Regions from separate parts of the Aneurinibacillus thermoaerophilus genome, predicted to be linked through region 1. Evidence: riboswitches for the same ligand, from Rfam matches in the RefSeq annotation. Region 1 holds a riboswitch; the other holds the start of a gene.

Region 1 (5,044 bases):
TTGGCATTATATTAGGAAGGGAAGTTCTTATAGACAGGTTTGGAGTGAATGACGATGTTATTCGTACTAATGTGGATGCGATGATCGGAAATAAGGCGATCGTTACAAAGACAATTTCTCCAACTGAAAAAGGAATCGTTAAGTATGGAGGACAATCATGGACAGCGGCCAGCGTCGGAAACCAAACGTTTACTGAAGGGGAAACGGTCGTTATTTATGAGGTTCAAGGAGTTACTTTGTTTGTAGATAAACAATAAATAAAAGGAAGGAGAGGGAGAAAAATGATAGTAGAGAATTTGTTTCCGGTATTGTTTGCTATCATTATTATTGGTGTTGTCGTTTCCCTTGCTTTTTCATCCGTTCAACTTGTTCGTCAGTCAGAAGTGCGTATTGTTGAGCGTCTTGGTAAATTTCAGCGGGAATTGGGATCCGGCCTGTATTTTATCGTGCCGATTTTAGATCGTGTAGTAGCCCGTTGGGATATGAGAACACAAATCATTAACTCCATGCCGCAACCGGTAATTACAAAAGATAATGTAACAATGAAGATTGATACACTCATTTATTACCGAATTACTGATGCGAAAGCAGCAACATATGAAATTAACGGATTAAAAGAAGGAATTGCTAACCTTGCAGTGACTGCGCTGCGTAATGAGATCGGAAATATGAACCTTGATGAGACGCTAAACTCCCGGGATAAAATTAATGCAGCGCTGCAAATCAAAATGGATGAAGCAACGAATAACTGGGGAGTAAAAGTCGAGCGCGTAGAAATGAAAGAAATTATTCCTCCTCACGATATTGAAGAAGCGATGAAGCAAGAAATGACAGCAGAACGTGAGAAACGGGCAAAAATCCTGAAAGCGGAAGGGGATCGCGAATCCGCCATCAAGAACGCGGAAGGAAATAAGCAAAAACAAATCCTTGAAGCAGAAGGGGAAATGGAATCCCGCATTCGCCGTGCAGAAGGGGAAGCGAAAGCGATTGAATTGGTTGCTGCAGCCCAGAAAAAGCAAATTTATGAAGTGTTCTCTGCTTTGAAAGAAGTGAAGGCCGACGATAGCGTGATTGCGCTACGCTATATTGAAGCCTTAGAAAAATTGGCTGAAAGCGACAATAAAGTGTTTATTCCATATGAGGCTACCGGCCTTATGGGAAGTGTAGGAGCGGTTAAAGATTTACTGCAATCATCACAGAGTAATATGAGGGTGGATAAATAGAAACCCACATAGCTATGAGTTATAACTCTGACATGAAAGCAATAGACATAAGCGTCAGTCAATGTAGTGAGATATTAAGAGAAAGTAGAAAAAGATGATAAACAATCGGGTGAAGGAAAAAGCAGGAAAAAACGAATGCTTTTTCCTTCTTTTTTTTGCTGTTTGTAGGAAGAATTTGCGGCTTGCTCGTCGTTGCTTTCTTCCAGGAAGAGCGTATAGAACGAATATCATCAAGCTCAAAAAAATTTATGCGTTTTCATAAATCTATTATCTTAAAACCATTTTCCTGTGATAAAATTTAATCAGAACAAAAATAAGCATAAATACCTATGAAAATTAAGAAAGTAGGGTTTGTTCGTGAAAAAAGTGCATATTCGTTCTGTAAAACCGGGGGATAAAATTGCAAAGACAATTTTATCGGAAGCAGGACAGGTGTTGTTGGCCGCCGGACTTGAATTAAGCCAACGTTACATTGACCGGTTAAAAGCGCTAGGCATAGATACGGTATATATTGAAGATGAGCATACGGACGATATTGTACCGGAGGATGTGCTCAGTGATACGACGCGCAAAAAAGCGGTGGAGACTGTATACAAAATGATGACAGGGCTTATGGATCAACCAAAGGTAACAGGACGGATAGCGATGCCAGATATGGGCAAGGTATTCCGGAATGTTTTTGGCAACATACTAGGAGATTTAAGCGGAAGAAAGGATATTATGGTAAATCTTGTAAATCTTCATTCGCTGGGTGGTTACCTGTTTCATCATTCGGTCAATGTGGCGGTACTGGCTGGAATTATTGGGTTGGCCAAAGGGTACAATCGGGAGCAGCTCATGGATCTTGGCGTGGGAGCGTTGCTGTTCGACATAGGTATGATTATGTTACCGAAGGATCTGTGGAATAAGAAGACGATGCTAACTGAGGAAGAGCGGGCGTATATTGAAAACCATACAGAAGACGGATTTAATATTTTGCGTTACCAGTACGATATGTCCCTTCTTTCCGCTCATTGTGCGCTGCAACATCATGAACGGTATAACGGGTCCGGTTATCCGCGCAAACTGGAGAAAGATCAAATTCATGAATACGCGCAAATTGTCGGTATAGCCGATGTGTATGATGCGCTTACTTCCCATCGCTCACATCGTCAGCATTATACACCTAATGAAGCGCTGGAATACTTGTTTGCTTCCGGAAATACCCTGTTTGACCTAGAATTGGTGAAATTGTTCGTAAAACATATTGCCGCCTATCCTATAGCGTCTACCGTCGTATTGAATACAGGACAAATTGGGGTCGTATCTCATGTTCATCCGAATGCTGTGCATAGACCAATCGTTCGGATTGTGCAAGAACGTGATGGTACGGTAGTAAAGGCTCCGTATGAAATTGATCTAAAAACCCATACTAATATTGTGATTACACGTACGTTATGAAAGAAATCACGAGATGTATAAAAATTTCTATTGACTCTTTTCAGATATTGATTAATAATTAGTTAAAAGTTAGTTAGAAAAGTGAAAATAAAAACGATTCTTATCCAGAGTAGGCTGAGGGACTGGCCCAATGACGCCCGGCAACCGGTATATTATATACACGGTGCCAATTCCAGCAGGATTCGTTTCCTGAAAGATAAGGATTTCGCGTTTTGATGAAGATGCAGAGACCTCCCTTCTTTCAGGAGGTCTTTTTTATTTTGTACGTGAGCGAATTTGTGTCAGAAAAGGGGACGATGATGATGAGCGGAGTGACAGCAGTAAAAACGAAACCGGCACTTGAAAATCAACTTCAGAAAAAAATTTTGATTATTGATGGAGCGATGGGCACGATGCTGCAACAGGCGGGGCTCGGGCCGGAAGACTTTGGCGGTGAGCAGTATGAAGGATGCAATGAAATACTGAACCTAACGCGCCCGGACGTGATTCGTAACATTCACGAAACTTATTTGGAAGCAGGAGCGGACATCATTGAGACCAACACATTTGGCGCCACATCCATTGTGCTTGCGGAGTACGATTTACAGCACTGTGCCCGGGAAATTAACCTGGCAGCAGCTCGGCTGGCACGGGAGGCGGCAGATAAATACTCTACGCTGGAATGGCCTCGTTATGCCGCCGGCTCGATCGGGCCGACCACTAAAACCTTATCCGTTACCGGCGGTGTAACCTTTGAAGAATTGGTGGAAGCATACTATGAGCAGGCGCTGGCTTTGATTGAAGGCGGGGTGGATGTGCTACTGCTGGAGACGGTTCAAGATACGTTGAATGTAAAAGCGGGCGGTATTGGCGTACAGCGGGCGTTCGAAGCGGCGGGACGTAAGCTCCCTATTATGATTTCAGGCACAATTGAGCCGATGGGTACTACGCTTGCTGGTCAGAATATTGAGGCTTTTTATATTTCTTTAGAGCATTTGCAACCCGTGTCTATTGGATTGAATTGCGCGACAGGCCCGGAATTTATGCGTGATCATATTCGAACGTTATCCGCCATGGCGAATTGCGCGGTCAGCTGTTATCCAAATGCTGGCCTTCCGGACGAGAACGGGCATTACCACGAGTCCCCGCAGGCGTTGGCGACCAAATTGGCCGGATTCGCCGAGCAAGGTTGGATTAACGTGGCGGGTGGCTGTTGTGGCACGACGCCTGATCATATTCGTGCCATCGCGGAAGCGCTCAAAGATTATCAACCGCGCAGACCGCAGGGACTAAGCACGCACGCGGTTTCCGGCATTGAACCTGTATATCTGGAACAGGACAATCGCCCGCTTTTTGTGGGAGAACGGACGAATGTAATCGGCTCGAAGAAATTTCGCGATTTGATCAAAGAAGGGAAGTATGAAGAAGCTTCAGAAATTGCTCGTGCACAGGTAAAGCGGGGCGCGCATGTTATTGATATCTGTCTGGCCGATCCGGATCGCGATGAAGCGGCCGATATGGAGGCTTTTTTGAAATTTGTTGTACGTAAAGTTAAGGTTCCGCTCATGATCGATTCCACAGACCCTAAAGTTGTCGCTTTGGCGCTGAAGTATTCCCAGGGAAAAGCAATTATTAACTCTATCAATCTGGAAGACGGTGAAGAACGTTTCGCTGAAGTAGCGCCTTTATTGAAGAAGTTTGGCGGAGCGGTGGTCGTTGGCACGATCGATGAGAAAGGAATGGCAGTGTCGCGTGACCGCAAGCTGGAAGTAGCCGAGCGTTCGTATCATCTACTGGTAAATAAATATGGCCTGAACCCGCGGGATTTAATTTTCGATCCGCTCGTGTTTCCAGTTGGCACGGGCGATGAAGCATACATCGGTTCTGCGCGCGAGACGATTGAAGGTATTCGCCTGATTAAAGAAAAATATCCGGAATGCCAGACCATTCTGGGCGTAAGCAATGTGTCATTCGGCTTGCCGCCCGCGGGTCGGGAAGTACTGAACGCCGTGTATTTATATCACTGCACGAAAGCGGGACTTGATTATGCTATCGTCAACACGGAGAAATTGCAGCGCTTCGCTTCCATTCCGGAAGAAGAGCGTGAGCTGGCGGAAGCGTTACTGTTCGAGACAACAGATGAGTCGCTGGCGAAGTTTACGGATTTTTACCGCGCGAAAAAAGTGGAAAAGAACGAGGAAAAGTCTAACCTGACGCTGGAAGAACGACTGGCACGTTATGTAGTGGAAGGAACGAAAGAAGGATTGATTCCGGATTTGGAAGAGGCGCTGAAAAAGTATGCCCCACTGGATATTATTAATGGGCCGCTGATGAACGGCATGGATGAAGTAGGGCGCTTGTTCAATGATAACCAGCTTATTGTCGCCGAAGTGTTGCAGAGC
Region 2 (5,044 bases), 1.2 Mb from region 1:
AGATTCTTCATACGAGTAAACAAACGCTTTTTGTACTTCTTTTTTGGCTAACTCGTCATACTCCTTGCGCGCAATGTTAATGAATGTAAGGTAGCGTTCTTTATCTTCCTTTGTAATGGTAGGTGACTGATCCAAGCCATCCTTGAGCGCCCGCAAAATATCAAGGGCATTGATGCATTCGGTATCGCGGCGAATAAGAGCACTAGAAATACGATTAATAACATAACGCGGGTCAATGCCAGACATGCCCTCATCCGGAAATTCGCTTTGCAGTTCCTTAATGTCTGAGTCTTTGAATCCTTCCACAGCGTCCCCGTTATACAACCGCATTTTCTTCAACAAATCAACGCCCTGCTTCTTCGATTCCTTCAAGCGTGTCAAAGTGGAGAAAATCGCTGCAGCACGCAGGGAATGCGGCGCGATATGGACGTGTCCAAGGTCGCTTTGTCTAATTAGCTTCCCATAAATTTTCTCCTCATCCGATACGCGCAAGTTATACGGAATGCGCATCACGATCATCCGGGATTGGAGGGCTTCATTTTTCTTATTACTGATAAATGCTTTGTACTCTGATTCGTTTGTATGGGCAACGATAAGCTCGTCAGCGGAAATAAGGGCGAAACGGCCAGCTTTAAAGTTTCCTTCTTGGGTAAGCGAAAGCAAATTCCAGAGGAATTTCTCATCGCACTTCAGCATCTCCTGAAATTCCATCAGACCACGATTCGCTTTGTTCAATTCCCCGTCAAAACGATACGCGCGCGGGTCAGATTCGGAGCCATACTTTATAATCGTTGAAAAGTCGATGCTTCCCGTAAGATCGGCAATATCCTGCGATTTCGGATCAGACGGACTAAATGTTCCAATGCCGCACCGTTTTGCTTCCGAGAAAACGATGCGTTCGACTGGCATATCTTCGATGTGACCGCCATATTCTGTTTCAAGACGCATCTGGTTATATGGAGACAGATTACCTTCAATCTTAATGCCAAGCTCCCTTTCGAATTCCGGGCGCAATTCATGCGGTATCAAATGTAGCGGATCTTCCTGCATCGGGCAATCTTTAATCGCGTATACCGCTCCTTCATCGGTGCGTGTATACTGTTCAAGGCCGCGCTTAAGCATCGTAACAATGGTTGATTTTCCTCCGCTGACCGGTCCCATCAACAACAAAATCCTCTTACGAACATCAAGACGCATAGCGGCTGAATGGAAATACTCCTCCACCAACTTCTCAATCGCACGGTCTAGGCCAAAAATTTCATCGCTAAAAAATTTATATCGTTTCGTGCCGTCTTCATTATATTCAATCCCGGCGTGCTTAATCATGTTATACACCCGGGCGTGTGCGGTCTGGGCCACGTGCGGATTCTTTCTTACGATCTCTAAGTACTCAGCGAATGTTCCTTCCCATTTTATCTTTTCTTCACGTGCACGGTGTTCTGCAATCCGCTTCAGGATATCCATCGGGCACTCCTCTCCTTTTCTTCTACGGAATGGTCATTCTTAGGGCGCTTTTTACTATCTTATTCTGAAAATGCAGATGACATGCTAGCAGGTTTTTCACCATAAAGATTTTTATCCGGCTTACATACTTGCAAAAACCCTTGCTATTCCAGCTATAACATATGACCATTTGTATAAAGTTAAGCCAGTAGTTCTTATTAGTATTTATATATATATGACGGAACGACCCGAATGTAGAATCACTGCTTAAGCAAAAATTGCAGGCAGGGTATTAAAAAACACCAGCCCCGCTATAGGTCTGGTGTTTCAACTTATATCCCGATTCAATTTATTTGTCGTATGTAGCACCATGCAACACTTCGTAAATTTCCAGTTGCGATCCGGTAGCCGGATTATTGTTGGAAGCGTGCGCATGAGCCTGACGAAATCCTTCGCTTTCGGTCCACGCTCGGAACGATTCTTCACTATCCCATTTCGTATACACGATCTGCTTGTCCGCACCTTTTGCGCTTAAAAACTGGAATTCCAGACAACCGGGTACCTGTTTCATCCGCTCCACGCTTTTAGCAAACATCTCTGCCATCCGCTCCTTGCCTTCAGCGGGGACTTGCAACACATTCATCACAACATACATTTGTAAAGCTCACCTCCGTAAAGTATCGCTCCTTTTCAATATAGCAAATCACTCCGTTAATTTCCAATGTAAGCGCATTATCTTTAACAAGATTGTCTTTTCTGCGATATTCCAAAGTATGACACAATCCATTATAATAAAGATGAAATAGGCTTGGGAAAGGAGACAAAGAAATGGTTATCATCTTGCTTGTCTCAGTCATGTTACTTGGTGCGATCTTCACAGCTGGTTATAACGAAGACAAAACTTGGGGACTATGAAATATAAGAACTCCGCATCTTTTATAAAGAGCGGAGTTCTTGCGTTAGGCAAAAAGGGCAAGCCGGTTGTCTCGCTTCTTAGAATACCGGAATAACTGCACCTTTATATTTTTCTTCGATAAACTTCTTCACATCGTCTGATTTCAGTACTTGAATCAGCTTCTTAATCTCCTCGCGGTTTTCATCGCCTTCTCTAACAGCGATAATGTTAGCAAACGTTTTGGCGGCCTCGGAATCTTTGTTTTCTACCGCAAGCGCCTGGTCGAACGTCAGACCGCCTTCCATCGCGTAGTTTCCATTAATGACTGCGTAATCCACTTCATTGATCGCCCGCGGCAGCATGGAAGCTTGCATTTCCGTAATTTTGATCTTTTTCGGATTCTGGATAATATCCTGTTTCGTCAAGCTGTTTAGCTCTTTGCCGGGCGTCAGTTTAATCCAGCCTTTCGATTCCAGCAATTTCAATGCGCGTGCACCGTTGGATACATCGTCTGGAATCGCTACAACTGCACCTTGTTTCGGTTCAGGCGCCTTTTCTTTGCCTGGGTACAGTCCCATCGGTTCCAAGTGAATGCCATCCAATGCTTTGATATGAGTGCCATGTTTTTTATTGAAATCTTCAAGATAAGGAATGGTTTGGAAATAGTTCGCATCAAGCTGTTTTTCTTCAAGCGCCGTGTTCGGCAGCACATAGTCTGTAAATTCTTTTACTTCCATCTCCACGCCTTGCTCTTTTAATTTATCCTGTACAAACTTAAGAATTTCCGCATGCGGAACAGAGCTTGCACCGACCACAATTTTCTTCCCATTACCTTCCCCGCCGCATGCCGCGAGCAAACCGACGGTGAGCAACAAAACGACAGATACAATCCATTTTTTCATCGTCTTTTACCCCTCTTTACTCTCAATTCATTTCTAATTTTCTATGTCTGGCAAAGGTGTCGGTTCGTATCGCGCACATGGGCCCGATATGCGTGATACAAAAACCCCTCTCCGGCAGAGCGAAGAGGGGTTATATCTTAACCTCGAACTCTTATCTGCCAGGATAGAAAAATCCTGCTGGAATTGGCACAGCATTTTCCGCTCAAGGAAAATCCGCTGCCGGGCTTCATTGGGCCAGTCCCTCCGCCTCTCTCGATAAGCGAGAAATATTTAATTATTATGCTGAGAACTATATTACGTGTCTTATGCACTCTTGTCAATTATTTTTCTAATAAAATGTTTTTGTTAATTATTCGGAAAAAATTCCGTTGCGTGAAATAAGTTGATCGTACAGCTCTTGCAGCGTACCGGAAGCATCCACCCGGTATTGTGGCACACCGCGATCAATCTTGTAATCTTCGACAAGAAATGTCTTCAAACCAACTTCCGCCGCTACCATATCCTGTTGCATATCATTGCCGACCATGATAGCATACTTCGGCTTTATGCCAATCCGTTCACAAATTTCCAGGAAATATTTTGGGTTCGGCTTACAATAATGGGATGACTCAAAAACGGTTACATGAATAAAATCATTTTCCTTGAGACCAGCCCACTTCATCCGCTCGCGAATAGCAACGTCGGGAAATATCGGATTGGTAGCCACAACAAGCTTGTAGCCCTGCTTTTTCGCTTCCTCTACGACTTGAAGCGCGTACGGGTGCGGTTCAATATCTTCCTTCAACCGCGGAAACTCTTCCGCATAAAACTTATCAAACACAGGCCAGATGGCTTCCTGTTCTAAGCCGCACAACGAAAGGAAATGGTCACGGAAAATCTCTTCGTTCGTCCGTTCTGCCCTGTCATCTGTCATCATGTACTTGGTCGCCTGCCACACAGACTTGACCAACAATTCCGGATCGACAATATGAGCGGTATATTCCCCCAGCCTCTTCATATACCTGTGAACAAAAGCTTCTGTGTCCAATGCCAACAACGTTCCGTCCAGATCAAATAGCATCGCTCTTTCCGCCATTCCCGGATCCTCCTTTTACTGTTTCCACTGCTGAGCGATATGCTCTTTCTATTCTTGTACAAATCCCGATAATTGCAGCCTGTCTGTTTCGCACGGTCGATAATAATGAACATGCGGAATTTATTCCTTCGATAATATATACCTCCAAACTTCTGTATCCCGTTTTACTTCATGCCAGGGTAACCTATTTGTCTAAGACCTTCATACAATACAATCGCCGCTGTATTAGACAGATTAAGTGAACGAGTCGCATCGCCCATCGGGATGCGTATCGTTTGTCCGGGATATTGCGAAAGAATCTCTTGCGGAATACCGGTTGTTTCCTTACCGAAAACAAAAAAATCACCATCCCTGTATTCTACCTCGGAATGGTATCTCGCTCCACTCGTCTCGACAAAAAAGAGCCGTCCTTCCCTGTGCTGCGCTGCGAAATCGGCGAACGATTTATAGTATGTAATATCGACCGCATGCCAATAATCAAGCCCTGCCCGCTTTAAATATCTATCGTCCGTGGAAAAACCGAGCGGCTCGATTAAATGAAGCTTTGTCCCGGTCGCCGCACACGTGCGGGCGATATTGCCCGTATTGGCCGGTATAAGCGGCTCATGCAACACGATGTTAAACGCCATTCACCTGTTCACCTCATCTTTATCATAGCACATTCTTTGTAAAACAGAAATGAACGTACTTTCGTCTGTTGCTTTTCATCATAATATGTAAAAAAGAGCC

What was found. A riboswitch is a leader RNA that binds a small molecule or an ion and turns the genes downstream of it on or off. The one in region 1 is predicted to bind S-adenosylmethionine.
Region 2: another riboswitch for S-adenosylmethionine. It lies ahead of K3F53_RS03725 (MetQ/NlpA family ABC transporter substrate-binding protein); the one in region 1 lies ahead of metH (methionine synthase).

What each region holds. Positions count from the first base shown of each region.
Region 1 covers NZ_CP080764.1:3,151,066-3,156,109, reverse strand. Annotated here, with positions in the region: gene K3F53_RS16275 (NfeD family protein) at 1-257, shown strand, start outside; gene K3F53_RS16270 (SPFH domain-containing protein) at 282-1,223, shown strand; gene K3F53_RS16265 (cyclic di-GMP phosphodiesterase) at 1,581-2,663, shown strand; SAM riboswitch class I at 2,761-2,866, shown strand; gene metH (methionine synthase) at 2,966-5,044, shown strand, end outside.
Region 2 covers NZ_CP080764.1:688,284-693,327, reverse strand. Annotated here, with positions in the region: gene K3F53_RS03735 (PrkA family serine protein kinase) at 1-1,464, opposite strand, end outside; gene K3F53_RS03730 (antibiotic biosynthesis monooxygenase family protein) at 1,793-2,098, opposite strand; gene K3F53_RS03725 (MetQ/NlpA family ABC transporter substrate-binding protein) at 2,437-3,240, opposite strand; SAM riboswitch class I at 3,389-3,502, opposite strand; gene K3F53_RS03720 (HAD family hydrolase) at 3,590-4,315, opposite strand; gene trmL (tRNA (uridine(34)/cytosine(34)/5-carboxymethylaminomethyluridine(34)-2'-O)-methyltransferase TrmL) at 4,480-4,944, opposite strand.